3 regions of the Streptomyces sp. NPDC048718 genome follow, and region 3 is predicted to be linked to each of the others. Evidence: riboswitches for the same ligand, from Rfam matches in the RefSeq annotation. Region 3 holds a riboswitch; each other region holds the start of a gene.

Region 1 (9,520 bases), on a different contig from region 3:
CGAGGTGGCGGCGCGCTTGCATACAGTGGCAGGACTTTTTCCCGATCGCGATCGAAGGGACGTACATGCCCATGGGTCACACGGCTGAGGCCGAGGCCGGCTCCGGCGGCCTGACTGCGACCGAGCACCGGCTGGCCAACGGCCTGCGGGTGGTGCTCTCCGAGGACCACCTGACCCCGGTCGCCGCGGTCTGCCTCTGGTACGACGTCGGTTCGCGCCACGAGGTCGAGGGCCGCACCGGACTCGCCCACCTCTTCGAGCACCTGATGTTCCAGGGCTCGGGCCAGGTGAAGGGGAACGGCCACTTCGAACTGGTGCAGGGCGCCGGCGGCTCGCTCAACGGTACGACGAGCTTCGAGCGGACCAACTATTTCGAGACCATGCCCGCGCACCAGCTGGAGCTCGCGCTCTGGCTGGAGGCCGACCGCATGGGCTCGCTGCTCGCGGCCCTGGACGACGAGTCCATGGAGAACCAGCGCGACGTCGTCAAGAACGAGCGCCGCCAGCGCTACGACAACGTGCCGTACGGCACCGCGTTCGAGCGTCTGACCGCCCTCGCGTACCCCGAGGGCCACCCGTACCACCACACCCCGATCGGCTCGATGGCCGACCTGGACGCGGCCACCCTCGAGGACGCGCGGAGCTTCTTCCGCACGTACTACGCGCCGAACAACGCGGTGCTCTCCATCGTCGGCGACATCGACCCGGAGCAGACCCTGGCCTGGGTCGAGAAGTACTTCGGCTCCATCGCCGGCCACGACGGCAAGCCCGCGCCCCGCGACGGCTCGCTGCCGGACGTCATCGGCGGGCAGCTGCGCGAGGTCGTCGAGGAGGAGGTCCCGGCGCGTGCGCTGATGGCCGCCTACCGGCTGCCCCACGACGGCACGCGGGAGTCCGACGCGGCCGACGTGGCCCTGACCATCCTGGGCGGCGGGGAGTCCTCCCGTCTCCACAACCGGCTGGTCCGCCGCGACCGTACGGCCGTCGCCGCGGGCTTCGGCCTGCTGCGGCTGGCCGGCGCGCCCTCGCTCGGCTGGCTGGACGTCAAGGCCTCCGGCGGTGTCGAGGTCCCGGCGATCGAGAAGGCCGTCGACGAGGAGCTGGCCCGCTTCGCCGCCGAGGGCCCGACGCCCGAGGAGATGGAGCGCGCCCAGGCCCAGCTGGAGCGCGAGTGGCTGGACCGGCTCGGCACGGTCGCCGGCCGTGCCGACGAACTGTGCCGGTACGCGGTGCTGTTCGGCGACCCGCAGCTCGCGCTCACCGCCGTGCACCGGGTCCTCGACGTCACCGCCGAGGAGGTCCGGGAGGTCGCCCAGGCCCGGCTGCGCCCGGACAACCGCGCCGTCCTGGTCTACGAGCCGGTGACGGCCGACGGCGCCGACGACAGCGACAGCGACGAGGAAGAGGGAGCGGACCAGTGACCGAGGCCGCCGCGTCTTTGGCAACCATGACGTTCCACCCGCAGCCCCAGCCGGGCCTCGCCAAGCCCTGGGCCTTCCCGGCCCCGGAGCGCGGCACGCTCGGCAACGGGATGACCGTGCTGCGCTGCCACCGCCCCGGCCAGCAGGTGGTGGCCGTCGAGGTGTCCCTCGACGCCCCGCTGGAGGCCGAGCCCGAGGGCCTGGACGGCGTGGCCACGATCATGGCCCGGGCCCTGTCCGAGGGCACCGACCAGCACTCCGCCGAGGAGTTCGCCGCCGAGCTGGAGCGCTGCGGCGCCACCCTTGACGCGCACGCCGACCACCCCGGCGTACGGGTCTCCCTGGAGGTCCCGGTCTCCCGGCTGCCCAAGGCGCTCGGCCTGCTCGCCGAGGCCCTGATCGCGCCCGCGTTCGCCGAGTCCGAGATCGAGCGCCTGGTGCGCAACCGGCTCGACGAGATCCCGCACGAGGCGGCCAACCCGGCCCGCCGGGCGGCCAAGCAGCTCTCCAAGGAGCTGTTCCCGGCCGGTACGCGCCTGTCCCGGCCGCGCCAGGGCACCGAGGAGACGGTGGAGGCGATCGACGCCGCTGCCGTGCGCGCCTTCTACGACGCGCACCTGCGGCCCGCCGCCGCCACCGTCGTGGTCGTCGGCGACCTGACCGGGGTCGACCTGGACAAGCTGCTCGCCGAGACCCTGGGCGTGTGGACCGGGGCGCCCGCCGCGCCGCGTCCCATGCAGGGCATCACGGCCGACGACACCGGACGGGTCGTCATCGTGGACCGCCCCGGCGCCGTCCAGACGCAGCTGCTCATCGGCCGTATCGGCGCCGACCGCCACGACCGGGTCTGGCCGGCCCAGGTGCTCGGTACGTACTGCCTCGGCGGCACCCTCACCTCCCGGCTCGACCGCGTCCTGCGCGAGGAGAAGGGCTACACCTACGGGGTACGGGCCTTCGGCCAGGTGGTGCGTTCCGACGCCGAGGGCCACGGTGCCTCGATGCTGGCCATCACCGGCTCGGTCGACACGCCGAACACCGGCCCGGCCCTCGACGACCTGTGGAAGGTGCTGCGCACCCTGGCCGCCGAGGGTCTGACGGACGCCGAGCGCGATGTGGCCGTGCAGAACCTGGTGGGGGTGGCACCGCTCAAGTACGAGATGGCGGCCTCCGTCGCGGGCACGCTCGCCGACCAGGTCGAGCAGCACCTCCCGGACGACTACCAGGGGCAGTTGTACGCGCGCCTGGCCGAGACCGGCACGGTCGAGGCCACGGCCGCCGTGGTCAACGCCTTCCCGGTGGACCGGCTGGTCACCGTGCTCGTCGGTGACGCGGCACAGATCGAGGAGCCGGTGCGGGCCCTCGGGATCGGCGAGGTGACGGTCGTCACCGGCTGAGCGGCCGACCGACCCACCCGACCGACCTGACCCGGCCGGGGAGTGACCTGACCCGGCCGGCCCGGCCGATCCCGTGGGCTCGGCCGGGCCGACGGTGTGGACGGCTGAGAGAGGGACCCTGACGACCCGGTTCGTCAGGGTCCTTCCTTATGTCCGAATTGACGGCCTGTGAGGCCGAATGCCCTGTGGCATGAATAACAATGAGGCGCCTCTGTTTGGCGATGGACAGATGATCGGCCTAGCGTCGATGCGGCTGTCCGCCCTTGCACGACGCCGCGTCCGCGGCACCGGGCAGCCATCGCCGAGTCCCCGTCAGGCGCGAGCCTGGGGAGCCGGGGACCCCTCACGTCCCCTGGGGTGAATCGGACGCCTTCGCTCTCTCGCGGAGGGGCCCGTAGGAGACCTTCCTGCTCCGAACCCGTCAGCTAACCCGGTAGGCGAGAGGGAAGGAAAGGACCAGCCTTTTCATGGCGTTCACCCGTGCCACCGGGAAGCATCGTGCTCCGAGCCGGATGGCGCGCCGCGGCGCGGGCATCGCCGGCGCGGCGACTCTCGCCGGTGCCGGCGTCATCGGCTCTCTGGCCTCCCCGGCGCTCGCCGCCGACGCCGAGGACGGCTCCCTGGAGGACACCGGCCTCACCCGGGTGGTCACCGAGGAGTCCCTCGCCAAGCACGTCGACGCCCAGGCCGCCGCCCAGGAGAAGCAGGCCTACCAGGCCGCCGCCCGCGCCAAGGCCGCCGCCGAGGCGAAGCGCAAGGCCGAGCAGCGCGTCAAGGAGATCCGCGAGGCCAAGGAGCGCGCCGCCCGCGACGCCGAGCGTAAGCGCCTCGCCTCCTTCCAGCTCCCTGTCGCCGGCTCGTACGTCTCCACCGGCTACCAGACCGGCGGCGCGCTGTGGTCCTCCGGCCACCACTCCGGTATCGACTTCCACGCCGCGTACGGCACCAAGGTCGTCTCGGTCGGCTCGGGCACCGTCGTCGAGGCCGGCTGGGGCGGCGCGTACGGCAACAACATCGTCATCAGGATGAACGACGGCACGTACACCCAGTACGGCCACCTCTCCGCCCTGCGCGTGTACGTCGGCCAGAAGGTCACCCCGGGCGAGCTGATCGGCATCTCCGGTTCCTCCGGAAACTCCACCGGCCCGCACCTCCACTTCGAGGCCCGCACCGGTGCGGAGTACGGCACGGACATCAACCCGATCTCGTACCTGCGGGCCCGCGGCGTGGCCGTCTGACGGTCGTCCCCCGGGTGGCCCGGTGGGTGATCGCATCCCGCGATCGCGCGCGGCGCATCACGTGACGAAGCCCCGGCTCGAAGGAGCCGGGGCTTCGGTGTGCGCGGGGTCGCGGTGCCGGGAGTGCGGTGCCAGGGTGTGCGCGGGGCGCGGACATGCGAAGAGCCGCGTCCCTCCGGAGGAGCTGGAGGGGCGCGGCTCTCGTCGCTTAATCGCCGAACAGCCGAACCGCCGAACAGCCGAACCGCCGCCGAACCGTCGCCGGGTGACGGCGGGGTGACGGCGGACGGGTCAGACGGTCTCGGGCAGCTCTTCGAGGCCCTCGGCGACCAGCTTCGCGAGGCGGTCGAGCGCGATCTCGGCGCCCTCGGCGTCCGAGGCGAGCACGATCTCCTCGCCGCCCTGGGCGCCCAGGCCGAGCACCGCGAGCATGGACGCGGCGTTGACCGGGTTGCCGTCGGCCTTGGCGATCGTCACGGGGATGCCGGAGGCCGTGGTGGCACGGACGAAGATGGAGGCGGGGCGGGCGTGCAGGCCCTCGGCCCAGCCGACGTTGACGCGGCGCTCAGCCATGTGGTTGCCCTTCAACTCTCAGCGGTTGTCTAGACCAGTCTCTCACGGGTGGCGAGAGACCCGGCCTTGAACCGCCGGGCGGCCCCTGGGGTGCCCCGTCCGGCCCTCCCCACAGCGCCCGGCGCCCGCCCGCCGCGCGACCGGTGCCACGGCTCCGCCGCGACCCGAGTCACCACTCGTGTCAACGCCCCGCGCCGGTCGTAGTCTTTCCCCATGCAGAGCGCGTCGGAACAGCCCGCACAGCCGGAACACGCCTACCCCGACCACTGGGAGGCGGACGTGGTCCTGCGGGACGGCGGCACCGCGCGCATCCGCCCCATCACCGCCGACGACGCCGACCGGCTGGTCGGCTTCTACGAGCACGTGTCGGACGAGTCGAAGTACTACCGCTTCTTCGCGCCCTACCCCCGGCTGTCCGCCAAGGACGTCCACCGGTTCACCCACCACGACTTCGTGGACCGGGTCGGGCTCGCCGCCACCGTGGGCGACGACTTCATCGCCACCGTCCGCTACGACCGCATCGCCCCCGACGGGCGGCCCGCCTCGGCGCCCGCCGACGAGGCCGAGGTCGCCTTCCTCGTCCAGGACGCCCACCAGGGCCGCGGGGTCGCCTCCGCCCTCCTGGAACACATCGCGGCGGTCGCCCGCGAGCGCGGGATCCGCCGGTTCGCCGCCGAGGTGCTGCCCGCGAACACCAAGATGATCAAGGTCTTCACGGACGCCGGCTACACCCAGAAGCGCAGCTTCGAGGACGGCTCGGTCCGCCTCCACCTCGACCTGGAGCCGACCGACCGCTCCCTGGCCGTGCAGCGCGCCCGCGAACAGCGCGCCGAGTCCCGCTCCGTCCAGCGGCTGCTGGCCCCCGGCTCGGTCGCGGTGATCGGCGTCGGCCGCGCGCCCGGCGGGGTCGGCCGGACCGTGCTGCGCAACCTCGTCGCCGCCGGCTACCGGGGCACCGTCCACGCCGTCAACAAGAACCTGGGGGAGGGGCCGCACACCCTGGAGGGCGCTCCGGCCTGCCGCCGGCTCGCCGACATCGGCGAGCCGGTCGACCTCGCCGTCGTCACCGTTCCCGCCGACCAGGTGCCCGCCGCTGTTGCCGACTGCGGCGAGCACGGCGTCCGCGGACTGGTCGTCCTGTCCGCCGGATACGCGGAGAGCGGCGCCGAGGGCCGTGAACGCCAGCGAGCCCTGGTGCGCCAGGCCCGTTCGTACGGCATGCGGATCATCGGCCCCAACGCCTTCGGGATCATCAACACGGCCGAGTCCGTCCGGCTGAACGCCTCGCTCGCCCCGCAGATGCCCGCCGCCGGCCGGATCGGGCTCTTCGCCCAGTCCGGCGCCATCGGCATCGCCCTGCTCGCCGGTCTGCACCGGCACGGCGCGGGCGTCTCCTCCTTCATCTCCGCCGGGAACCGCGCCGACGTCTCCGGCAACGACCTGCTCCAGCACTGGTACGACGACCCCGCCACCGATGTCGTCCTGCTGTACCTGGAGTCGATCGGAAACCCGCGCAAGTTCACCCGGCTCGCACGCCGGACCGCCGCCGTCAAGCCCGTGGTCGTGGTCAAGGGGGCCCGGCACAGCGGCAGCGCCCCGCCCGGGCACCGGGTCCCGGTGACCCGGGTTCCGTACGCCACCGTCTCCGCGCTGCTGCGGCAGGCCGGAGTCATCCGCGTCGACACCATCACCGAACTCGTCGACACCGGTCTGCTCCTCGCCGACCAGCCGCTGCCCGCCGGTCCCCGGGTCGCCATCCTCGGCAACTCCGAGTCGCTGGGTCTGCTGGCCTACGACGCCTGCCTCACCGAGGGCCTGCGCCCGCAGCGGCCCCTCGACCTGACGACCGGCGCCACCCCGGACGGCTTCCGCGCCGCGCTCGCGGCGGCCCTCGCCGACGACGGCTGCGACGCGGTGGTCGTCACGGCCATACCGCGCGTGGGCGAGGACGGTATCGGCGGAACGGCCGGCGCGACGGGCAGCGAGGCCGGTGCGCCGGGTGGGACTGGTGCGTCCGGTGCGTCCGGTGGTGTCGACGTGCTGGCCGCGGCCCTGCGCTCGGCCGTCGCCGCCGCGCCCGGCCCCGCGAAGCCGGTCGTCGTCGTGCATGTGGAGATGGGCGCGCTGGCGGAGGCGCTGTCCGCGGCCACCCGTACGCGGCCCAGCGCGGGCAGGCCGACGGACCCCACGGCGGCCCTCGCCGTGCAACCTGCCCCTGCCGTGCCATCTGCCCCGGCAGCTGCCCCACAGGCCGTCCCCGCCACCCCACCGGTTCCGTCCGCCTCGCGGGTCGCGGGCCGGAAAGCGGCCACCCCGGAACCGGCCGGGCCGCAGGACACCGCGGAACCGGTCGCCGTACCCGGCGCCATCCCCGCGTACCCCGCCGCCGAACGCGCCGTGCGCGCCCTCGCCGAGGCCGTCCGCTACGCCGACTGGCGCCGCCGGTCCGCCGCCGACCCCGGCCGGGTCCCCGAGTTCGACCGCATCGACGAACCCGGCGCCGCCGACTTCATCGCCCGCGTCCTGCGCGAGCGCGACGCCCACGCGCGCGGGGTCACCCTCGACGGCGACGAGACCGCCGACCTTCTCGGCCGCTACGGGATCCGGGTCCTGGCGACCCTGCCCGCCCCCGGCCCCGACGAGGCCGTCCGGGCCGCCGCCCGCCTCGGCTTCCCAGTCGCCCTCAAGACCACCGCGCCCCACCTGCGCCACCGCCCCGACCTCGGCGGCGTACGGCTCGACCTGGCCACCGAGGGCCAGCTGCGTACGGCATATGCCGAACTCACCGAGGCCCTCGGCAAGCCCGAGGAGCTCCAGCCGGTCGTACAGGCGATGGTCCCGCGCGGTGTCGACACCGTCGTCCGCGCCGCCATCGACCCCGCCGTCGGCGCCGTCCTCTCCTTCGGCCTGGCCGGGGCCCCCTCCGAACTCCTCGGCGACATGTCCCACCGGCTGGTCCCCGCCACCGACCGGGACGCCGCCGACCTCGTCCGCTCCATCAGGACCGCGCCCCTCCTCTTCGGCTGGCGCGGCTCGGCCCCCGTCGACACCGCCGCCCTCGAAGAGCTGCTGCTGCGCGTCTCCCGGCTCGTCGACGACCACCCCGAGGTCGTCGCTCTCTCCCTCGAACCCGTCGTCGTCGCCCCGCGCGGTCTGTCCGTGCTCGGTGCCAGCGTCCGCCTTGCCCCGCCCCCGCCCTCGCCCGTCACCGACCTCGGCCCGCGCCGCCTCCCCTCCTACTGACCGTCCCCGACCGCCCCTGACCGACTCTGACCGCCCCATCGCCCCGGATCCCGCGCCGACCGGGACTCCTCACCGGGGCGCACCTCCTCCTGGTCCGGCCCTGATCCGGTCCCGACGAGGTCCTGGCGCGACCCCGGTGTGTGGTCCTGACGTGGTCCTGATCCGGCGTGCGATCCGGCGCGTGCGCGCCCGACCGAGCCCGGTATGCCCCCACACGCCCGGCGGGGAGTCGGATGTCACAGCCCTCGCGCCGCCGAACGGCCCCGGCCGCCCGTTCGGCGGGCCAAGCCGTCCTTGCCCACGGATTAGGATGGAGTCCATGGCGAAGACCGGTACGACGACTCAGGGGCTGCGCACGGCGATCGAGCGCAGCGGCTATTACCCGGCCCTCGTGGCCGAGGCGGTGGAGTCCGCCGTTGGCGGCGAGGCCGTCAAGTCGTACGTGGTGCATCAGGAGACCACGTTCGACGCGAACGAGGTCCGGCGGCACGTCACCGTGCTGGTCCTGACGGCGAACCGCTTCATCGTCAGCCACACCGACGAGCAGGCCGCCGACAGCGGCTCCCCGACGCCGTACGCCACGACGTCCACCGAGTCCCTCAACCTGGACCGGATCTCCTCGGTCGTCGTCAGCCGCATGGTCGCCAACCCCGAGTCGTACACCCCGGGCACCCTGCCCCGCGAGGTCGTGCTCACCATCGGCTGGGGCGCCGTCTCCCGGATCGACCTGGAGCCGGCCGCCTGCGGCGACCCCAACTGCGACGCCGACCACGGCTACACCGGCAACGCCACCGCCGACGACCTCAGCCTCCGGGTCAGCGACGCGGGCGACGGCCCGGACACCGTCCGGCAGACGCTCGCCTTCGCCCAGGCCCTCTCCGAGGCCACCGCGTCGACCTCCACCGCCCGCTGATGGCCCAGCCCACCGCCATCGCCCAGGGCTGGCCGGACGACCCGATCCCGCTCGACCCCGCCACCGCGCCGCTGCCCGAGTACGGCAGCGGCTCCCTCGCCGACCTGCTGCCCACGCTCGTGGCCGGGCAGGGCGTAGCCGGCTTCGAGTCGCGGATCGCCGAGCTGGCGCCCGCCGACCGGGTCTGTGTCTTCCTGGTCGACGGGCTCGGCTGGGAACAGGTCAAGGCCCACCCCGACGAGGCCCCCTTCCTCACCTCGCTGCTCGCCGGCTCGCGCGGCGGCACCGGGCGCCCCCTCACCGCCGGCTTCCCCGCCACCACCGCGACCTCGCTCGCCTCGGTGGGCACCGGCCTGCACCCCGGCGCCCACGGTCTGCCCGGTTACACGGTGCGCGACCCGGGCACCGGCGGGCTGATGAACCAGCTCCGCTGGAAGCCCTGGACCCCGCCGCGGGTCTGGCAGCCGTACCCCACCGTCTTCCAGCTCGCCCACGAGGCCGGGATCCACACCGCCCAGGTCTCCTCGCCGATCTTCTCGGACACCCCGCTCACCAAGATCGCGCTGAGCGGCGGCAGCTTCCACGGACGGCTGTCCGGCGAGGAGCGCGTGGACTTCGCCGCCGAGCAGCTCGCCGCCGGCGACCGCTCGCTGGTCTACACGTACTACAGCGAACTCGACGGGGCCGGGCACCGCTTCGGTGTCTCCTCGGACGCCTGGCGCGGCCAGCTGATGTTCG
Region 2 (9,520 bases), on a different contig from region 3:
CGGGTCCGTGCCCAGCCCCGCCAGGATCGACGAGACCAGGGTCAGGAACTCCGGCGGACCGGCGAGATAGACATCGTGGGCCGGCCAGTTGACGCCGGAGCGCAGTGCCTGGAACAGCCGTTCCGTGGCCTGACCGCGCGGTGCGCGGGGGGCGGCCGTGATGGAGGTGAGCCGCATCCCCGGGATGTGCGCGGCCAGTCGCTCCGCGTCCGCCCGGCCGTAGAGGTACTCCCTGCTGCGGGCGACGAGGAACAGCCGTCCCTCGCACGCCGGCTCGTCGGTCGCCGCCTCTTCGAGCAGGGCCCGGATCGGCGCCCAGCCCGTGCCCGCCGCGATGTAGGTGCGCGGCTTGCCGGGCGGGGTGCGGGCGGTGAGCGCGCCGCTCGGGGCGGACAGCCGTACCGTGTCGCCCGGCCGGAGCCGGTCGGACAGCGCGGTGCTCATCGCCCCGCCCTCGACGCGGCCGATGTGCAGATCGACCGTGCCGTCCGGGCGCGGCGCGTTGGCGAGCGAGTACGTACGCCAGATCCTCGGCGCGTGCGGGGTGCTGACGCTCGTGTACTGGCCCGGCAGGTAGGAAAACGGCGTCCGGGGACGCAGGGTCAGCAGCGTCAGATCCGGCCCGTACCGCTCGTGCCGCACCACGTCGGCGTCCCACCAGGCAGGCTGCCCCGCCTCGGCCGACCGCCCGGCGCCGGCCTGCATCAGGTCGGAGACCAGCCCGTACGCCTCCGTCCACGCCTTCTCCGCCTCCATGGTCCAGGCGGCGCCGGACGCGTGCGCGAACGCGGCGAGGAGACTCGCGCCGACCGCGCTGTAGAGCGCGGGCGTCGCCAGGAACTTCCGGTGGTCGCGGCCCAGCTGCCCCAGATACTTCCCGAGCTCCGGATCGTCCAGATGCGTCACCACATGGGTCAGCGCGGCGAACAGACGGTCTCTCTGCGGCGCCATGTCGGCGGGAAACAGCTCGCGGACGCGCGGGTTGTTCCAGAAGAGGTGCGAGTAGAAGTAGGTGACAGCGTGCTCCGCTCGTCTCTCGACGACCGCGAACGTGCTTTTGAGTAGCTGGGCATCCACTTGACGAGATCTAAGCACCTCACGCGCCGGCCGAGCGCCGCGGCCGGGGCCTTCAGGGTGTGAGAAAGGTCCGTCACCTCGCCTGCGTACCGAAGCAGTCGGGTCACCCCGCCTTCGCGCCGAAGAAGTCGGCGAGGGCGGGCGCCAGGACCCGCGGGGCTATCGTGTGTTCCTCCCCGGGGAAGAGCCGCAGGGTGAAGTTGTCGCCCGCCGTGGCCAGCTCACGGGCGCCGGCCAGGATGTGCGGCGCGCCCCGGTCGCCGCTGCCGACGAGCACCGGCACCGTCACCGACGCCCAGCGGTCCAGCGGCAGCGGACGCCCGGACATGGTGTCGCCCATGACCCGGCCGTCGTAGGAGAGGGTGGGGGCGAGGGCCTCCATGCCCGCCCAGAACGGGGCCTGACGCATCCCCGCGACGACCTCCTCGGGCACGCCGACCGCCGCCGTCATGAAGTACTCGACCGCGTCCCCGTACGCCCCGCGGCCGACCAGCTCCGTCAGTCGTGTCACGTAGTCGGCGGGCAGCGGCGGCCGGCTGTCGTCGGTGACGAACGGCGGCTCGTAGACCGCGAGACGGGTCACCGCGCCGCCGCCGATCCGGGCCGTGGCCTCCAGGGCGAGAGCGCCGCCGGACGACATGCCGAAGAGTGCGGCGGAGCCGCCGGCCGGGCCCTGGATCAGCGCCTCCAGGTCCTCGATCTCCCGCGCCACCTCGTACGGCGTGGTGTCGCCGCTGCCGCCCCGGCCCCGGCGGTCGTACGTGATCACGGTGAAGTGCTCGGCGGCGAGCAGTCCCGCCAGTTCGGCGGAGTCGGCGCCGGTCATCAGCGCCCCGCCGACCAGGACGACGGACGGTCCGGTGCCACGGACCGCGCAGGCGATCGCGGTGCCGTCAGCGGAGACGACCTTGTGCGTGGTCGTGGTCATGAGAGATCCCCTTCCCCCGAGTTCGCGTGGAACCCGATCCCGATGCTTGCTGACGCGGCGGCCGTGGGACGGGCCGTCGATCAGGTACTGGACCGTACAGTACTCAGGTGGGTACTGGTCGGTCCAGTACTCTTTCGGGTGAGCGTTTCCGGCGGGGACGGGGGCGGAGAGAAGAAGAGAGAAAAGGGAGAGGGGAACGGCCATGGACAGCCGCTCGGCACTCAAGCACCAGTCGATCCTGGAGGCGGCGACCTCCGTGTTCCTGACCAAGGGATACGCGGGGACGAGCATGGACGACATCGCGAAACTGGCCGCGGTCTCCAAGCAGACCGTCTACAAGCACTTCGCCGACAAGGACACCCTCTTCGCCGAGATCGTCCTCGCCACGACGGACGACGTCGACGGGATCATCGGGGCGGCGGCCGAGTTCCACACCGTCGTGAACGGCGGCGGCGGCGGTGGCGAGGGGAGCGGGGCCGGGGACGGGAATGGGGCCGGGGCCGGCGGTCTGGAGGAGGGGCTGGCCCGGCTCGCCCGGAGCTTCGTCCGTACCCTCACCCAGGACCGTGTCCTGCGGCTGCGGCGCCTGATCATCGCCAACGCCGACCAGTTCCCCGAGCTGGGCGCCGACTGGTACGAGCGCGGCTTCGAGCGGGTGCTCGCCGGCCTCGCCGACACCTTCCGGCAGCTCGACGCCGAGGGGCGGCTCACCGTCCCGGATCCGGAGCTCGCCGCGCACCACTTCGCCGGGCTGCTGCTCTGGATCCCCGTCAACGCGGCCATGTTCCACGGCTCCGCCCAGCACACCGACGCCGATCTGGACCGGTTCGCGAAGGAGGGGGTCCGGGTCTTCCTCGCCGCCTATCGCGGGACGGGTGAGGCGAAGAGGGGCGGGGGCGTCGGCTGACCGTCCGGGGCGGCGCGCTCCGGCTCCGCCTGGCTTCGCTCCGGCTCCGCCGGACCGAGGCCCGGCCCGGCCAGATCGAGCCCAGGTCAGGCCGGAGCGAGCCCAGGTCAGGCCGGGACCCGTGGGCCCATGGGCCCGGTGGTGTCCCGCCAGGCGCCTTGTACGGTCGGAGCATGAGCACACCCCCCGCCCCCGAGCTGTTCACCTGGGAGTTCGCCACCGATCCGTACCCGGCGTACGCCTGGTTGCGCGAGCACGCGCCCGTCCACCGGGCGACGCTGCCCAGCGGGGTGGAGGCATGGCTGGTGACCCGGTACGCGGACGCCCGCCAGGCGCTCGCCGATCAGCGGCTGTCGAAGAACCCGGCGCACCACGACGAGCCGGCGCACGCCAAGGGCAAGACGGGCATCCCCGGCGAGCGCAAGGCCGAGCTGATGACGCACCTGCTCAACATCGACCCGCCGGACCACACCCGGCTGCGCCGCCTCGTCTCCAAGGCGTTCACCCCGCGCCGCGTCGCCGAGTTCGCGCCGCGCGTGCAGGAGCTGACCGACCGGCTCATCGACGGCTTCGCGGAGCGCGGGAGCGCGGACCTCATCCACGAGTTCGCGTTCCCGCTGCCGATCTACGCGATCTGCGACCTGCTCGGCGTACCGGCCGAGGACCAGGACGACTTCCGCGACTGGGCCGGGATGATGATCCGGCACGGCGGCGGGCCGCGCGGCGGCGTCGCGCGCTCGGTGAAGAAGATGCGCGGCTACCTCGCCGAACTCATCCACAAGAAGAGGGAGGAGCCGGGAGACGACCTGATCTCCGGACTCATCCGCGCCTCGGACCACGGCGAGCACCTGACCGAGAACGAGGCCGCCGCCATGGCCTTCATCCTTCTCTTCGCCGGCTTCGAGACCACCGTCAACCTCATCGGCAACGGCGTCTACGCGCTGCTGCGCGACCCCGGGCAGCGCACCCGCCTCCAGGACTCGCTCGCCGCGGGGGAGATTGGCCTGCTGGAGACCGGGATCGAGGAGCTGCTCCGGTACGACGGGCCGGTCGAGCTCGCGACCTGGCGCTTCGCGACCCAGCCGCTGACCATCGGCGGGCAGGAGATCCCGGCCGGCGACCCGGTCCTCGTCGTTCTCGCCGCCGCCGACCGCGACCCGGCCCGTTTCGACCAGCCGGACACCCTGGACCTCGCGCGGCGCGACAACCAGCACCTGGGATACGGCCACGGCATCCACTACTGCCTGGGCGCGCCGCTGGCCCGGCTGGAGGGCCAGACGGCGCTCGCGACGCTCCTGACCCGGCTGCCCGACCTGCGGCTCGGCGCCGATCCGGCCGAGTTGCGGTGGCGCGGCGGGCTCATCATGCGCGGCCTGCGGACCCTTCCCGTGGAGTTCACCCCGGCCCCTCGGAGCCACGAAAGCTGACGGCAGGTCAAAAATGTGATGTTCGCGTGATCTGCGGTGCATCGACTTGTGACGCCCGTTCGAATGCGGCTACGTTCACCCGCAGTCCACACCGTCACGCGAAAGGCACTCCGCATGCGCTCCGGGAACGGACGTCACCGTCGACCTCGCCAGGCCCCCGCTATCGTCGTCGCCGCGGGAGTGACCGGATCGGCCCTGGCCCTGCCCCTGCTCGCCACCGGGTCCGCTTCCGCCGCCGATGCCCAGACCTGGGACCGGGTCGCCGAGTGCGAGTCGGGTGGCGCGTGGAGCGCCAACTTCGGCAACGGTCTCTACGGCGGGCTCCAGTTCACCCAGGACGGCTGGGAGCGGCACGGCGGTCTCGCCTACGCGCCCAGCGCCGACCTGGCCAGCCGGGCCCAGCAGATAGCCATCGCCGAGAAGGCGTTCGCCGCCGGTGACACCCAGTGGGACACCTGCGCCCCGATCGCCGGGCTCCAGCACGACGGCAAGGCGCCCGCCGTCGACCCGGGCTCCGGCCCGCGACCCGGCGCGTCGCACTCTCCCGTCGCCGAGTCGAACCGCACCGACGGCCTGCCGTCCGAGGCCGGTCAGGGCAAGGGCAACCAGGGCAACGGCGGCCAGGGCAACCAGGGCCAGGGCAACCAGGGCGACCAGACCGGTCACGGCCAGGACGGCAACCAGGCCCACCAGGGGAACGGCCAGGACGGCCATGGCCAGAGCGGCCAGGGTGGCCCGTTCGGCCAGCCGCAGGGCAACCAGGGCGACCAAGGCGACCAGGGTGGTTACGGGCAGGGTGGCGGCCCGGCCGCCCCCGGTGGCTCCGTGGACTCGCACCCGGGCGGGACGGCCACCCCGGGCACCCCCGACGCCTCCGCCACCCCGGCTGCCCCGGCCACCCCGGCGCCGGCGGTCACCCCCTTCGCTCCGACCGCGCCGGGCGTCTCGCTCCCGCAGGCGCCGACCGGCCTCCTGGCCATCCCCGGCGTCCTCCAGCTGCCCGGCCTCCCGGGCGCCCCCGCCACCCCGAGCGTGCCCACGACCCCGGCCGCTCCGGCCGCCCCGGACACGTCCGTGACGCCGGGTCTGCCGACCGCGCCCGGGGCGACCACCCCGGGTCAGGCGAAGGGCGAGGCGAAGGGCCAGGACAAGGGGCAGGGGCAGGGCCAGAGCGACAGCAAGGGCAAGCACCGGGGTGACGCCGCGCCGGAAGGTACGGACGGCTCGGACGCCGCGCGTGAAGCGGGACGGCACGCCGCCCCGGCCGACACCGACGCCGACGACGCCGACGATGCCGCCGAGGGCGGGAAGGGCGGCGAAGGCAGCGCCGCCAAGGGTGCGGTCGTGGCTGGAAACGCCGTCACCGCGGACAAGGCGGACGAATACACCGTCAGACCGGGAGACAGTCTGACGGAGATCGCGCGACGTACGGGTCTCGCGGGCGGCTGGTCCGCGCTCTACGACGCCAACAAGAAGAAGCTCGGCTCCGACCCCGACCTCATCGTCCCTGGTCAGAGCCTCAAGCTGGGGTCGCAGAACTCCTCGTCCGACGAGTAGTCAGGGCCTGAATGTCCGTAATGCCGCAGTGAGATATGGATCTCTCTTGTCGAACGGGCGCACGGGCGCCGTGGGCTGTGATCGAATCGCCCCTCACCTGCGCAAACACCCCCTGACGGGGAGCAAGTAGGGGCGATTTTTCCGGGTTGATGGGCTTTGATCTTCTCCCCGGTCTGTGTCTACGGTCATGACCGCTCGCCACCGCGGGCCCCGTCGGGCGGTACGCCGAATCCTGCCGCCGGCCGATGGGAACAGTCGTCGCGTCATGCGCCGAAGGCAGGAGCGGGGGACCCAAGGTAAGCGCCGGGCCCGGCCGTTGAAACAGACGGCCGACGACCGGCTTGGGGTGGAGCCGCGTGCAAGGACACGCGGCCGGACAACTCACAGGTCCGAACCCGACAGCTCACCTCGTAGGCGTCGGTGAGGAGAATCTCCATGCTGTTTTCCGGCAAGGGCAAACACCGTCGTCCCTCCAAGGCCACCCGTGTCATCACGCTGACGAGCGTCGCGGGCGTCGCCGTCGCCGCCCCGCTGATGGCCGCGGGCAACGCCTCCGCCGCCACCGCCGCCGAGTGGGACCGCGTCGCGCAGTGCGAGTCCGGTGGCAACTGGTCCATCAACACCGGCAACGGTTACTTCGGCGGCCTCCAGTTCTCCGCGTCCACCTGGGCGGCGTACGGCGGCACCTCCTACGCCTCGCGTGCCGACCTGGCCTCGAAGACCCAGCAGATAGCCGTCGCCGAGAAGGTCCTGGCGGGCCAGGGCAAGGGCGCGTGGCCGAGCTGTGGCGTGGGCCTCTCCGGCGCCGCGTACTCGGGCTCCGCCTCGTCGTCTTCGTCGTCTTCTTCCTCGTCGTCGTCCTCGTCGTCCTCGGCGGGCACTTCCTCCTCTTCCTCGTCCTCGGCGAGCAAGAGCACCGGCTCCTCCGCCGGCTCGGCCACCGGTTCCATGACCGCGCCGCAGCGCTCCACCGAGCAGCCGACCACCCGCGGCACGCAGCGCCAGGCCCCGCAGGCCGCTCCGCAGGACGCCGCCAAGAAGACCGTCACCACCCCGACCGGCAAGAAGGTCAAGAAGGGCGACGGCGAGTACAAGGTCGTCTCCGGCGACACCCTCAGCAAGATCGCCAAGGAGAACGGCGTCAAGGGCGGCTGGCAGCAGCTGTTCAAGCTGAACAAGGACATCGTCGAGGACGCCGACCTGATCTACCCGGGCCAGCAGCTCCACCTGAAGTGAGTCGCGCGCTCGTGTGAGTCCCCACCTCTCGCGAGCGGCACCTCGCGTGGGTTCGGCGACTGTTCCCCGTGGTGACCCCGTGACCGTCCCCGATCGGCCCGGAGCGCGTGCTCCGGGCCGATCGCGGTTCGCCGTCGCGGTTCGCGGTTGCGGTTCATGGCCGCGGTTCATCGTCGCCGTTCACGGTTCGGGCTCCCCGAGCCGGCCGTCATCGGTCCGATTCCGGGTTCGCCCGCCGCTTTCCTCCGGATCAATACCGATGAGTAACCCAGGGGATTCGTCCCTATGTGCATGCCCCCGGGTCCTTTTTCGTCTTAGGGGGCGGGCGCCCGGTGGCCGTCGCCACCGCGCCGGTTAGGCTCTTGTCGCAAGGCGAACGAGACCTTGCGCATGCGTCACACTCAGCGTCACATCCCAGAAGGAGATGCTCGTGCCGTCCATCGACGTCGTCGTAGCCCGGGAAATCCTGGACTCCCGAGGCAACCCCACCGTCGAGGTCGAGGTCGGCCTCGACGACGGCAGCACGGGTCGTGCTGCCGTTCCGTCCGGCGCCTCCACCGGTGCGTTCGAGGCCCTGGAGCTTCGCGACGGTGACCCCAACCGTTACCAGGGCAAGGGTGTCGAGAAGGCCGTCCTCGCGGTCATCGAGCAGATCGGCCCGGAGCTTGTCGGCTACGACGCCACCGAGCAGCGCCTGATCGACCAGGCCATGTTCGACCTGGACGCGACCCCGGACAAGTCCTCGCTCGGCGCCAACGCCATCCTCGGCGTCTCCCTCGCCGTCGCGCACGCCGCCTCCGAGGCGTCGGACCTGCCGCTCTTCCGCTACCTCGGCGGCCCGAACGCGCACCTGCTGCCCGTTCCGATGATGAACATCCTGAACGGCGGCTCGCACGCCGACTCCAACGTGGACATCCAGGAGTTCATGATCGCGCCGATCGGCGCGGAGTCCTTCTCCGAGGCCCTGCGCTGGGGCACCGAGGTCTACCACACCCTCAAGAAGGTCCTGAAGGACAAGGGTCTGTCGACCGGCCTCGGCGACGAGGGCGGCTTCGCCCCGAACCTGGGCTCCAACCGTGAGGCCCTCGACCTCATCCTGGAGGCCATCAAGCAGGCCGGCTACGTGCCCGGCAAGGACATCGCGCTCGCGCTCGACTGCGCCGCCTCCGAGTTCTACAAGGACGGCGTGTACGAGTTCGAGGGCAAGTCCCGCTCGGCCGCCGAGATGACCGAGTACTACGAGGAGCTGGTCGCGGCCTACCCGCTGGTCTCCATCGAGGACCCGCTGTTCGAGGACGACTGGGCCGGCTGGAAGGTCATCACCGACAAGCTCGGCGCCAAGGTCCAGCTCGTGGGCGACGACCTGTTCGTCACCAACCCGGAGCGTCTGGCCCGCGGCATCGAGGAGGGCTCCGCCAACGCCCTCCTGGTCAAGGTCAACCAGATCGGTTCGCTGACCGAGACCCTGGACGCCGTCGAGCTGGCCCAGCGCAGCGGCTTCAAGTGCATGATGTCCCACCGCTCCGGCGAGACCGAGGACGTCACCATCGCCGATCTGGCCGTCGCCACCAACTGCGGCCAGATCAAGACCGGTGCCCCGGCCCGCTCCGAGCGCGTCGCCAAGTACAACCAGCTGCTGCGCATCGAGGAGATCCTCGACGACGCCGCGGTCTACGCCGGCCGCAGCGCCTTCCCGCGCTACAAGGGCTGACACCCGGGCGGGCCCGCGCCCGGCGCGGGTGATCTCCCGTCAGGGCCGATCTCCCGTCAAGGGTGATCCCCGGCAGGACCGATCCCCGGCAGGGGTGATCCTCCCGCCAGGGCCGATCCCTCGCCGGGGGCGATGTCCCGTCAGGGCCGATCTTCGGCTCGCCGCTTCCGTCCGTCCCCGCACCCGGTCCCGTACCGTGTGCGGGGACGTACGTTTGACCGGCCCGCGCCACGCCGCGCCGACACGCGCGCGCGTGAGTGCGTGCGTGCGTGCGTGTGGCCGTACCGGCGCACGGCGGACCGCGACGGATCGGTGTCGTACCGACGCGGACCGGCGCGGATCGGCGAAGGACCGCGACGGACGCGACGGGCCGCGACGTATGGCGCGACGGATGGGGAGACGCAGGACATGGCCGTGAAGGACCGGGACCGGTTCTCGACCGCGACCCGGATCAGGCTGCTCGGCGAGCAGACCGCCGCCCGTGTCTACCGTTCCCAGACCCGCCGCCAGGACCGCCGCTCCCGGCTCACGGGACGCGCCGCGTTCCTCGCGCTCGTCGTCTGTTCCATGGTGGTGGCGCTCGCCTACCCGATGCGGAGCTACGTCTCCCAGCAGGGCGAGATCGCCGACCAGCGGCAGAAGGCGGCCGAGGCCGCCCGCCGCGTCGAGCAGCTGCG
Region 3 (9,520 bases):
CACGCCATCGCCATCGGTGCGCTGCACGAGGTGGAGCTGCCCGAGCACGTCCGGGAACAGCTCGTGGCACTGGCCGATTTCGTCGTCGTGCGGAAGAGATGATCGCCATCGTTCTGATATAGCTGCGCAGTCGCCGGCCGGTGCCACCGAGCACCGGCCGACGGCAGACCCGAGAAAGCAGAAGTACGCGGAAGCACACTGAACTGCGAAGGGGACGCCATGACAGCGACGACCGACGGGAACGCCGGGGCCATGGGACCCCGGGCGGCCGCGGCCAGCGACACGACCACCGATACGAGCCCTGATCCGGCCATCGATCCGATCAGCGACTCGCTCACCGACTCGCGCACCGAGTCGATCAGCGACTCGCTCAGCGACTCGCTCAGCGACTCGCTCACCGAGTCGATCACCGGGACCGTCGGCGACCCGACGGGGACGGCCTTCACCGGGACGGCGACCGTCGCCGGCGCGCCCCCGACCGCCACCGTCACGGCCGCCCCGGCCCCCGGAGCTCCTCCGGCCGCCGAGGCCATGACGACCACCACCGGCGACGCGCCCGCCATCGGAGCGGACGGACTCGACGAGGCCGCCGGGCGGGCCGCCCAGCGCTCCGTCGCCCACCTCCTCGGCCGCCAGGACGCCGAAGGCTGGTGGAAGGGCGACCTGGAGACCAACGTCACCATGGACGCCGAAGACCTCCTGCTCCGCCAGTTCCTCGGCATCCTCGACCCCGAAACCACCCGGGCCGCCGCCCTCTTCATCCGCGGCGAACAGCGCGAGGACGGCACCTGGGCCACCTTCTACGGCGGGCCCGGCGAACTGTCCGCCACCATCGAGGCGTACGTCGCGCTGCGGCTGGCCGGAGACCTCCCCGAAGCGCCGCACATGGCACGCGCCGCGACCTGGATCCGCGGCCAGGGCGGCATCGCCGCCTCCCGGGTCTTCACCCGCATCTGGCTGGCCCTGTTCGGCTGGTGGAGCTGGGACGACCTGCCCGAACTGCCGCCCGAGCTGGTGTTTTTGCCCAGCTGGTTCCCGCTCAACATCTACGACTTCGGCTGCTGGGCCCGGCAGACGATCGTGCCCCTCACCGTCGTCTCCGCCAAGCGGCCCGTGCGGCCCGCCCCGTTCCCGCTGGACGAGCTGCACACCGACCCGGCCCGGCCCAACCCGGTGAAACCCCTGGCCCCGGCGGCCAGTTGGGACGGCGTCTTCCAGCGCCTCGACAAGGGGCTGCACCTCTACCGGAAGATCGCCCCGCGCCGGCTGCGGAAGATCGCCACCGACATCGCCGCCCGCTGGATCGTCGAACGCCAGGAGAACGACGGGTGTTGGGGCGGAATCCAGCCACCCGCCGTCTACTCCGTGATCGCCCTGTATCTGCTCGGCTACGACCTGGAACACCCCGTCATGCGGGCCGGACTCGAATCCCTGGACCGCTTCGCGGTCTGGCGCGAGGACGGCGCGCGCATGATCGAGGCGTGCCAGTCCCCGGTCTGGGACACCTGCCTCGCCACCATCGCGCTCGCCGACGCCGGCGTCCCGTCCGATCACCCCGCGCTCGTGAAGGCCGCCGACTGGATGCTCGGCGAGGAGATCGTACGCAAGGGCGACTGGGCCGTACGTCGTCCCGGACTCCCGCCGGGCGGCTGGGCGTTCGAGTTCCACAACGACAACTACCCCGACATCGACGACACAGCCGAGGTGATCCTGGCGCTGCGCCGGGTCGGGCATCCCGATCCGGAGCAGCTGGACGGGGCCGTCAGACGCGCGGTGCGCTGGACCCTCGGCATGCAGTCGAAAAACGGCGCCTGGGCCGCCTTCGACGCGGACAACACCAGCCCCTTCCCCAACCGGATGCCGTTCTGCGACTTCGGCGAGGTCATCGACCCGCCCTCGGCTGACGTCACCGCCCATGTGGTGGAGATGCTGGCCTACGAGGGCCGGGCCGACGACCCGCGGGCCCGCCGGGGCGTCGACTGGCTGCTGGCCGAACAGGAGCCCAGCGGCGCCTGGTTCGGCCGCTGGGGCGTCAACTACGTCTACGGGACGGGGGCCGTGGTGCCCGCCCTGGTCGCCGCCGGGATCGCCCGTACGCACCCGGCGATCCGGCGGGCCGTCGGCTGGCTCGGATCCGTACAGAACGAGGACGGCGGCTGGGGTGAGGACCTGCGCTCGTACCGGATGCCGCACTGGGGCGGCCAGGGCAGCTCCACGGCCTCCCAGACCGCCTGGGCGCTGATCGCGCTGCTCGCGGCCGGCGAACGGGAGTCCGAGGCGGTCCGGCGCGGGGTCACCTGGTTGGTGGAGCGGCAGCGCGCGGACGGCTCCTGGGACGAGCCGGAGTTCACCGGGACCGGCTTCCCCTGGGACTTCTCCATCAACTACCACCTCTACCGGCAGGTCTTCCCGCTCACCGCGCTCGGCCGCTATGTCCACGGCGAGCCCGTGCCGCACGCCCGGAAGGCCGGCTGATGCCCCCGGAGCCGGCCCCGGCCGCCGGGGCCCCGGACGCCACCGGGGCGCCCGGGGCCGGCCCGCCGCGGGCCCCGGAGGGGGTGTCCCGGCCCGGAGCGGCCTGCGGGGGAGACCCCGCCGTGGTACCGCCGCTGGTCGTCGCCTGCGCGCTCGGCATCGAGAAACTGGCCCTGCGCGGCGGCGGCCGGGGCGGTGCGCCCGCCGCGCTGACCGTCGTCCGCACCGGCATGGGGCCGGCGCACGCGCGCCGGACCGTCGCCCGGGTCCTGGGCCGTGAGCCCTGGCAGGACGCGGCGGTCATCGCCTCCGGCTTCTGCGCGGGCCTGGCCCCCGGGATGCACCCCGGCGATGTCGTCGTCGCCGAGGAGACCCGTGACGGCGACGGCGTCACGCCCTGCGACGGCACCGCGCTGCTCGTGGCGGCCCTCACCCGGGCGCTGCCCGGCCATACCGTCCACACCGGCCCCCTGACCGGCTCCGATCATGTGGTGCGCGGCCCCGAGCGGGCCGCGCTGCGGGCCGGCGGCGCCCTCGCCGTCGACATGGAGTCGGCCGCCACCCTGCGGACGGCGCTCTCGGCCGGTCCGCGCCCGGTTGCGGCCGTACGGGTGGTCGTGGACGCTCCAGAGCATGAACTGGTCAGGATCGGCACGGTGCGCGGGGGAATATCGGCGTTCCGCGTGCTCCGTTCCGTCCTTCCCGCGTTTGTCGAATGGCACCGTTCGTTACTGCTTCCCAGGAGGTGAGCGAGACATGGCCATGCCGCTCCGTCAGTCCATCAGGGTCGGTACCTATCTCTTCGAACAGAAGCTCCGCAAGCGGGAGAGGTTCCCGCTGATCGTCGAACTGGAGCCGCTGTTCGCGTGCAATCTCAAATGCGAGGGGTGCGGCAAGATCCAGCACCCGGCGGGCGTCCTCAAGCAGCGGATGCCGGTCGCCCAGGCGGTCGGCGCCGTCCTGGAGTCCGGGGCGCCGATGGTGTCGATCGCCGGCGGCGAGCCTTTGATGCATCCTCAGATCGACGAGATCGTGCGTCAGTTGGTGGCCAGAAGGAAGTACGTCTTCCTGTGCACCAACGCCATGCTGCTGCGCAAGAAGATGGACAAGTTCACCCCGTCCCCGTACTTCGCCTTCGCCGTGCACATCGACGGCCTGCGCGAGCGGCACGACGAATCCGTCGCCAAGGAGGGCGTGTTCGACGAAGCGGTGGCGGCGATCAAGGAGGCCAAGCGACGCGGCTTCCGGGTCACCACCAACTCGACCTTCTTCAACACCGACACCCCGCAGACCGTCATCGAGGTGCTCAACTACCTCAACGACGACCTCCAGGTCGACGAGATGATGATCTCGCCCGCCTACGCGTACGAGAAGGCCCCCGACCAGGAGCACTTCCTCGGGGTCGAGCAGACCCGGGAGCTCTTCAGGAAAGCGTTCGCGGGCGGCAACCGGCGCCGCTGGCGGCTCAACCACTCCCCGCTCTTCCTGGACTTCCTGGAAGGCAAGGCGGACTTCCCGTGCACCGCGTGGGCGATCCCCAACTACTCCCTCTTCGGCTGGCAGCGCCCCTGCTATCTGATGAGCGACGGCTACGTCCCCACGTATCGCGAACTCGTGGAGGACACCGACTGGGACAAGTACGGCCGGGGCCGTGACCCGCGCTGCGCCAACTGCATGGCGCACTGCGGCTACGAGCCCACCGCCGTCCTCGCCACCATGGGCTCGCTCAAGGAGTCGCTGCGCGCGGTCCGCGAGACGGTCACCGGGAACGGCCCGGCATGACCGAGGAGTTCGACCTGCGGGCGCTGCTCGCCGAGCGCGGCGGCGAGCGCTACGAGCTGCACGCCCGCCACCTCAACCACCAACTGCCGCGCATGCTCCACACCATAGGGTTCGACAAGGTGTACGAGCGGGCCGAGGGCGCCCACTTCTGGGACGCCGATGGCAACGAATACCTGGACATGCTGGCCGGCTTCGGCGTCATGGGGCTCGGCCGGCACCACCCGGTCGTCCGCAAGGCGCTGCACGACGTCCTCGACGCCGGCCTCGCCGACCTCACCCGCTTCGACTGCCCGCCGCTGCCCGGCCTCCTCGCCGAGCGGCTGCTGGCCCACAGCCCCCATCTCGACCGGGTGTTCTTCGGCAACAGCGGCACCGAGGCCGTCGAGACCGCCCTCAAATTCGCCCGGTACGCCACCGGGCGCCCGAGGATCGTCTACTGCGCGCACGCCTTCCACGGGCTCACCACCGGCTCCCTGTCCGTCAACGGGGAGAAGGGCTTCCGGGACGGCTTCGCCCCGCTCCTGCCCGACACGGCGATCGAGCTCGGCGACCTCGACGCCCTGGAGCGCGAGCTGCGCAAGGGCGACGTGGCCGGCTTCGTCCTGGAACCCATCCAGGGCAAGGGCGTCCACGCCGCCCCGCCCGGCTTCCTGCGCGCCGCCCAGGAACTGCTGCACCGGCACGGCGCCCTGCTCATCGCCGACGAGGTGCAGACCGGTCTCGGCCGGACCGGCGACTTCTACGCCCACCAGCACGAAGAGGGCGTCGAGCCCGACCTGATCTGTGTGGCCAAGGCACTCTCGGGTGGCTATGTGCCCGTCGGCGCCACGATCGGCAAGGACTGGATCTTCAAGAAGGTCTACTCCTCGATGGACCGGGTCCTCGTCCACTCGGCCAGCTTCGGCTCCAACGCGCAGGCCATGGCCGCCGGACTCGCCGTGCTCTCCGTCATGGAGTCCGAGGACACCATCGCGCACGTCCGCCGTACCGGCGACCTGCTCGCCTCCCGGCTGCGGGAACTCGTGCCCCGCTACGAACTCCTCAAGGAGATCCGCGGCCGAGGACTGATGATCGGCATCGAGTTCGGCCGCCCGACCTCGCTCGGGCTGCGCGGCCGCTGGGCCATGCTCCAGGCGGCCCGCAAGGGGCTCTTCGCTCAGATGGTCGTGGTGCCGCTGCTCCAGCGCCACCGCATCCTCACGCAGGTGTCCGGCGACCATCTGGAAGTGATCAAGCTGCTTCCGCCGCTGATCATCGACGAGAAGGACGTCGACCGCTTCGTCACCTCCTTCACCGCGGTCATGGACGACGCGCACGGGGGCGCCGGGCTCCTGTGGGACTTCGGGAAGACTCTGGTCAAACAGGCTGTGTCGGCCTCGTAGGGCGGGCCGCGGGGGCTGCGTGCCCGCAGAGCCGCCGGGGAGCCGCCGGGGAGCCGCCGGGTGCGGGGAGACGCCGCTCCTGTGAGGGTTTGCCTCTGAGGCAAGAAATTTGCCTCAGAGGCACGATCCTGGCCCAATGGAGGCATGGACCACGTTACCGACGTCCTGCAGGACGTCGCCCCGCAGCTGCGGGCCCTGCGGCGCCGCCGGGGGCTCACGCTGGAGGGCGCCGCCCAGCGGGCCGGGCTCTCGCCGGCTCACCTCTCCCGGCTGGAGACGGGCAACCGGCAGCCCTCGCTGCCCATGCTGCTCTCCCTCTCCCGTATCTACGGTACGACGGTCTCCGAGCTGCTGGGCGAGACGCTGCCCGAGCGCGACCCGATCGTCCGGGCCGGCCGTTCCGATCCCGTCGAGGCCGACGGCTGGATCTACCGCCAGGCCGGAGCCGCCGGACGCGCCATGCAGTGCCTGCGCGTCCACATCCCCTTCGCCACCAGCGCCGACATCGTCCGGATGCACCCTGGCGAGGAGTGGATCCACGTCCTGGAGGGACGGGTCAGGCTCGCGCTCGGCGACACGGTGCACGTTCTCGACCCCGGGGACAGCGCCCACTACGACTCGCTCACCCCGCACCGGGTCGGCGCCGCCACCCAGGCGGGCGCCGAGCTGATGTTCGTCCACACCCTGATCCAGAGCCCCGCCGCCGAGCTGTGCCTCGGCAACGGGACTCCGCACAGCCGCTGAGCCCCCAGAAAGGATTCGACATGTCCGACAAGTCCGTACCGGTCACCGGTGAAGAGCGTGGTGGCGGCAAGTTCCCCAAGGGGCTCGTGCTCCGTCTCTTCGCCTACCTCATCGCGGGTCACCTGTTCGCCGGCTTCCTCTACCTGCTCTTCGAGATGGGCGGCGGCCAGTAACACGGCGGCAGGCGAAGCGGTCTCGGCGGCCGGCTCCCGGCCGACCGCCCCGGGCCCTCACCCGCCCGCCCCTACACCTCCGTGAGCAGCCGCTCTCGCAGCCGCTCACGGGTCTTTGGGGCCAGTCCCAGGCCCGTCAGGAGATACGCGTCGACCGACCCCCAGGTCGACTCGATCGCCTCGAACCCGGCGCGCAGATACTCCACCCGCGCGTCGAAGAGCGGGGCCAGCAGCTCCATCACCTCCGGAGACATCCCGTCCGGGGCGGTGGAGCCGCGCTTCATCCGGTAGCGCCGGTGGGGGGCGTTGGACTTCAGATAGTCCGCCTCGATCGCCTCCCGCTCGACGCCGACCGCCAGCAGGGATATCGCGATCGCGAGCCCCGCCCGGTCCTTCCCCGCCGCGCAGTGCATCAGCGCCGGAACGCTGTCCCCGGCCATCGTGTGCAGGATCCGGCTGTGCTCGGCGGTCCGCTCGACGATCATCCTCCGGTACGAGCGGGTCATCCGCCCGGCCGCCTGTCCTTCGCCCAGGACCTCGCGCAGCCGTGCCAGTTCGCCGGAGCGCACCAGCTTCCAGAAGTCCTTGCCGTCGGCGGGGTCGCTGAGCGGGATGTTCACGTTGGTCACCCCGGGCAGCGCCACGTCCGGCCCCTCCAGGCGCCGGTCGGCGTCATTGCGGAGGTCGAACACCGTATGCAGGGACAGGGTGGCGAGGAAGGCCGCGTCCTCGGTGGTGGCGTGCGCCAGATGGCCGCTGCGGAACAGCCGCCCGGTGCGGACGGCCCGGCCGTCCGCGGTCGGCAGCCCGCCCAGGTCGCGGAAGTTGCGTACGCCGGTGAGCTCGGGCTCGGTCGTCGCTTGCGTCACGGTCGCTCCTGCTCTCGGGATCGGTTTTCCGGCATCATCCCGGTGCCCGCTTCACGGTGCACCCCTCGGGGCACCCGTGGGCGATCTGCCCGAATTGGCAGATTCGGTATAACGCGCCCTGATTACTGGGGGGATGGGTGTCAGGGCGTGAGCAGCGTCATAAACATGACGGACCGTGGTGGAGCATCCTTTTCAATTCCCTTTGGCGGAAAGCGAATCGATGGGGCGTCATCGATACGAGGTGACCGAAATTCGGGCCCGGCGCGGCGTGATCATGGGGAAAAGGGATAAGGCGGCTTGTTCCCGCCGACTCGGCTCGTCTAGCGTCGCGTTCCATCCGGACGGACCGCCGAATCCTGCCGCCGCCCGGAATCCGCACTCACCCGTACCCGGCAGGAGCGGGGGACCCAGGTTTTACGCCGGTCCCTCGGCGCCCGAATAGAAAAAGGCGCGCCATGAAGGACGGCTTGGGGTGAAGTCGCGTGAACGCGCGGCCGGACATCTCCCGTCCGAACCCGACAGCTCACCTCGCAGGCGACGGAGAGGAATGCCGTCATGCCCGCGAAGGGTAAGCACCGCCGCCGCAAGGCCCGCCCGTTCAGCCGTGGAATAGTCGCCGCGAGCGCCGGCGGAGCCGTCGTCGCGCTGCCGCTGATCGGCGCGACCGGCGCCCATGCCGCCGAACGGGCCGTCCCGGCCGCGATGCCCCGGCAGGCCCCCGCCGCGACCCCGGCATCCGCCCCGGCCACCGCACCCCGTGGCGGCGCGAGCGCGTACACCGTGGTGCCCGGCGACCATCTGTCCAAGATCGCCGCCGAGCACCGGCTGGCCGGCGGCTGGCACCGGCTGTACCACGACAACCGCAAGGTGGTCGGCGAGAACCCGTCGCTGATCTTCCCGGGTATGAAGCTCGTCCTCGGCGCTACGCACACCGGCCAGGCCACCACCCCGAAGGCCGCCGCCTCGCAGAGCGTCGGGCGGGGCGCCGACAGCGTGTCCACCGCCTCCGCCTCCGCTTCGCGTGGTGCCGAGCGCGTCACCGCGTCGGCCGCCGGTGCCTCCACCCAGGCGTCCACGCCGGCCCCCTCGGTCTCGGCTTCGGCCTCGTCCTCGGCTTCCACCACCGTGTCCACCGGCACCTCGGCCTCGGTCCCGGCCGGTACGACCGCCTCCTCTGGCGCGACCGCCTCCTCCGGCTGGGTCGCCCCCGTCAGCGGCGGCACCTCCACCCCGTACCGCGCCTCCGGCTCGATGTGGTCCTCCGGCTACCACACCGGTGTCGACTTCATGGCGGCCACCGGCACCACCGTCCGCGCCGTCGGTCCCGGCACCGTCTACTCCGCGGGCTGGGGTGGCTCCTACGGCAACCAGGTCGTGATCAAGCATGCCGACGGCACTTACTCGCAGTACGCCCATCTCTCCTCGATCAGCGTTTCCGCCGGCCAGACCGTCACCGGCGGGCAGCAGATCGGCCTGTCCGGCGCGACCGGCAATGTGACCGGCCCGCACCTGCACTTCGAGATGCGCACCGGGCCGGACTACGGCTCCGACATCGACCCGCTGGCCGCCCTGCGGCAGCACGGCGTCGCCGTCTGACCCGTCCGACCCATCCGGCCCGAAACGGCGGAAGGGCCCTCCAGGCCCGCCCGTGAACCAGGCCCCGTAACCGGCCCCCGGCGCACCCGCGCCGGGGGCCGGGCGCGTATTCCGATTTGGTCGAATCTTTATCGGTGGCATATATCACCCGCCGTCAACCCCTCCTTACGGTCGCGTAGGTCACATCCGTCCGGCAAAGATGTGCTCCCGTGGCAGACGATTCGACAACACGAGACATGAACGCAATCGGGTCGTACGCGGCTATCGGTGACAGTTTCACGGAGGGCGTCGGAGACCCCGGGCCCGACGGGACATTCGTCGGCTGGGCGGACCGTTTCGCGGTCCTGCTGGCCGACCGGCTGCCGGAGCACGACGACTTCCGCTACGCGAATCTGGCCGTACGGGGGCGCCTGCTCGACCAGATCGTCGCGGAACAGATCCCGCGGGCGAAGGAACTCGCCCCCGACCTGGTGACCATCTGCGCCGGCGGCAACGACAT

What was found. Region 3 has a riboswitch for cyclic di-AMP ahead of ACGFRB_RS22760 (peptidoglycan DD-metalloendopeptidase family protein). Riboswitches for the same ligand answer to the same signal wherever they lie in the genome.
Positions count from the first base shown of each region.
Region 1: it holds a riboswitch for cyclic di-AMP, as region 3 does, so the genes downstream of both, ACGFRB_RS12990 (M23 family metallopeptidase) here and ACGFRB_RS22760 (peptidoglycan DD-metalloendopeptidase family protein) in region 3, are expected to answer to the same signal.
Region 2: it holds a riboswitch for cyclic di-AMP, as region 3 does, so the genes downstream of both, ACGFRB_RS31885 (transglycosylase family protein) here and ACGFRB_RS22760 (peptidoglycan DD-metalloendopeptidase family protein) in region 3, are expected to answer to the same signal.

Region 1 is NZ_JBICVG010000006.1:35,332-44,851, forward strand. It holds gene ACGFRB_RS12980 (pitrilysin family protein) at 72-1,421, shown strand; gene ACGFRB_RS12985 (M16 family metallopeptidase) at 1,448-2,815, shown strand; cyclic di-AMP (ydaO/yuaA leader) riboswitch at 3,105-3,270, shown strand; gene ACGFRB_RS12990 (M23 family metallopeptidase) at 3,283-4,053, shown strand; gene ACGFRB_RS12995 (HPr family phosphocarrier protein) at 4,345-4,626, opposite strand; gene ACGFRB_RS13000 (GNAT family N-acetyltransferase) at 4,840-7,869, shown strand; gene ACGFRB_RS13005 (DUF5998 family protein) at 8,180-8,782, shown strand; gene ACGFRB_RS13010 (alkaline phosphatase family protein) at 8,782-9,520, shown strand, end outside.
Region 2 is NZ_JBICVG010000025.1:50,777-60,296, reverse strand. It holds gene ACGFRB_RS31910 (globin domain-containing protein) at 1-1,077, opposite strand, end outside; gene ACGFRB_RS31905 (alpha/beta fold hydrolase) at 1,181-2,005, opposite strand; gene ACGFRB_RS31900 (TetR/AcrR family transcriptional regulator) at 2,208-2,912, shown strand; gene ACGFRB_RS31895 (cytochrome P450) at 3,086-4,339, shown strand; gene ACGFRB_RS31890 (transglycosylase family protein) at 4,520-5,896, shown strand; cyclic di-AMP (ydaO/yuaA leader) riboswitch at 6,155-6,328, shown strand; gene ACGFRB_RS31885 (transglycosylase family protein) at 6,332-7,132, shown strand; gene eno (phosphopyruvate hydratase) at 7,563-8,843, shown strand; gene ACGFRB_RS31875 (septum formation initiator family protein) at 9,252-9,520, shown strand, end outside.
Region 3 is NZ_JBICVG010000012.1:57,829-67,348, forward strand. It holds gene ACGFRB_RS22720 (polyprenyl synthetase family protein) at 1-102, shown strand, start outside; gene shc (squalene--hopene cyclase) at 532-2,475, shown strand; gene ACGFRB_RS22730 (1-hydroxy-2-methyl-2-butenyl 4-diphosphate reductase) at 2,475-3,224, shown strand; gene hpnH (adenosyl-hopene transferase HpnH) at 3,232-4,257, shown strand; gene ACGFRB_RS22740 (aspartate aminotransferase family protein) at 4,254-5,639, shown strand; gene ACGFRB_RS22745 (helix-turn-helix domain-containing protein) at 5,784-6,383, shown strand; gene ACGFRB_RS22750 (DUF6126 family protein) at 6,404-6,556, shown strand; gene ACGFRB_RS22755 (tyrosine-protein phosphatase) at 6,628-7,425, opposite strand; cyclic di-AMP (ydaO/yuaA leader) riboswitch at 7,796-7,975, shown strand; gene ACGFRB_RS22760 (peptidoglycan DD-metalloendopeptidase family protein) at 7,981-9,021, shown strand; gene ACGFRB_RS22765 (SGNH/GDSL hydrolase family protein) at 9,258-9,520, shown strand, end outside.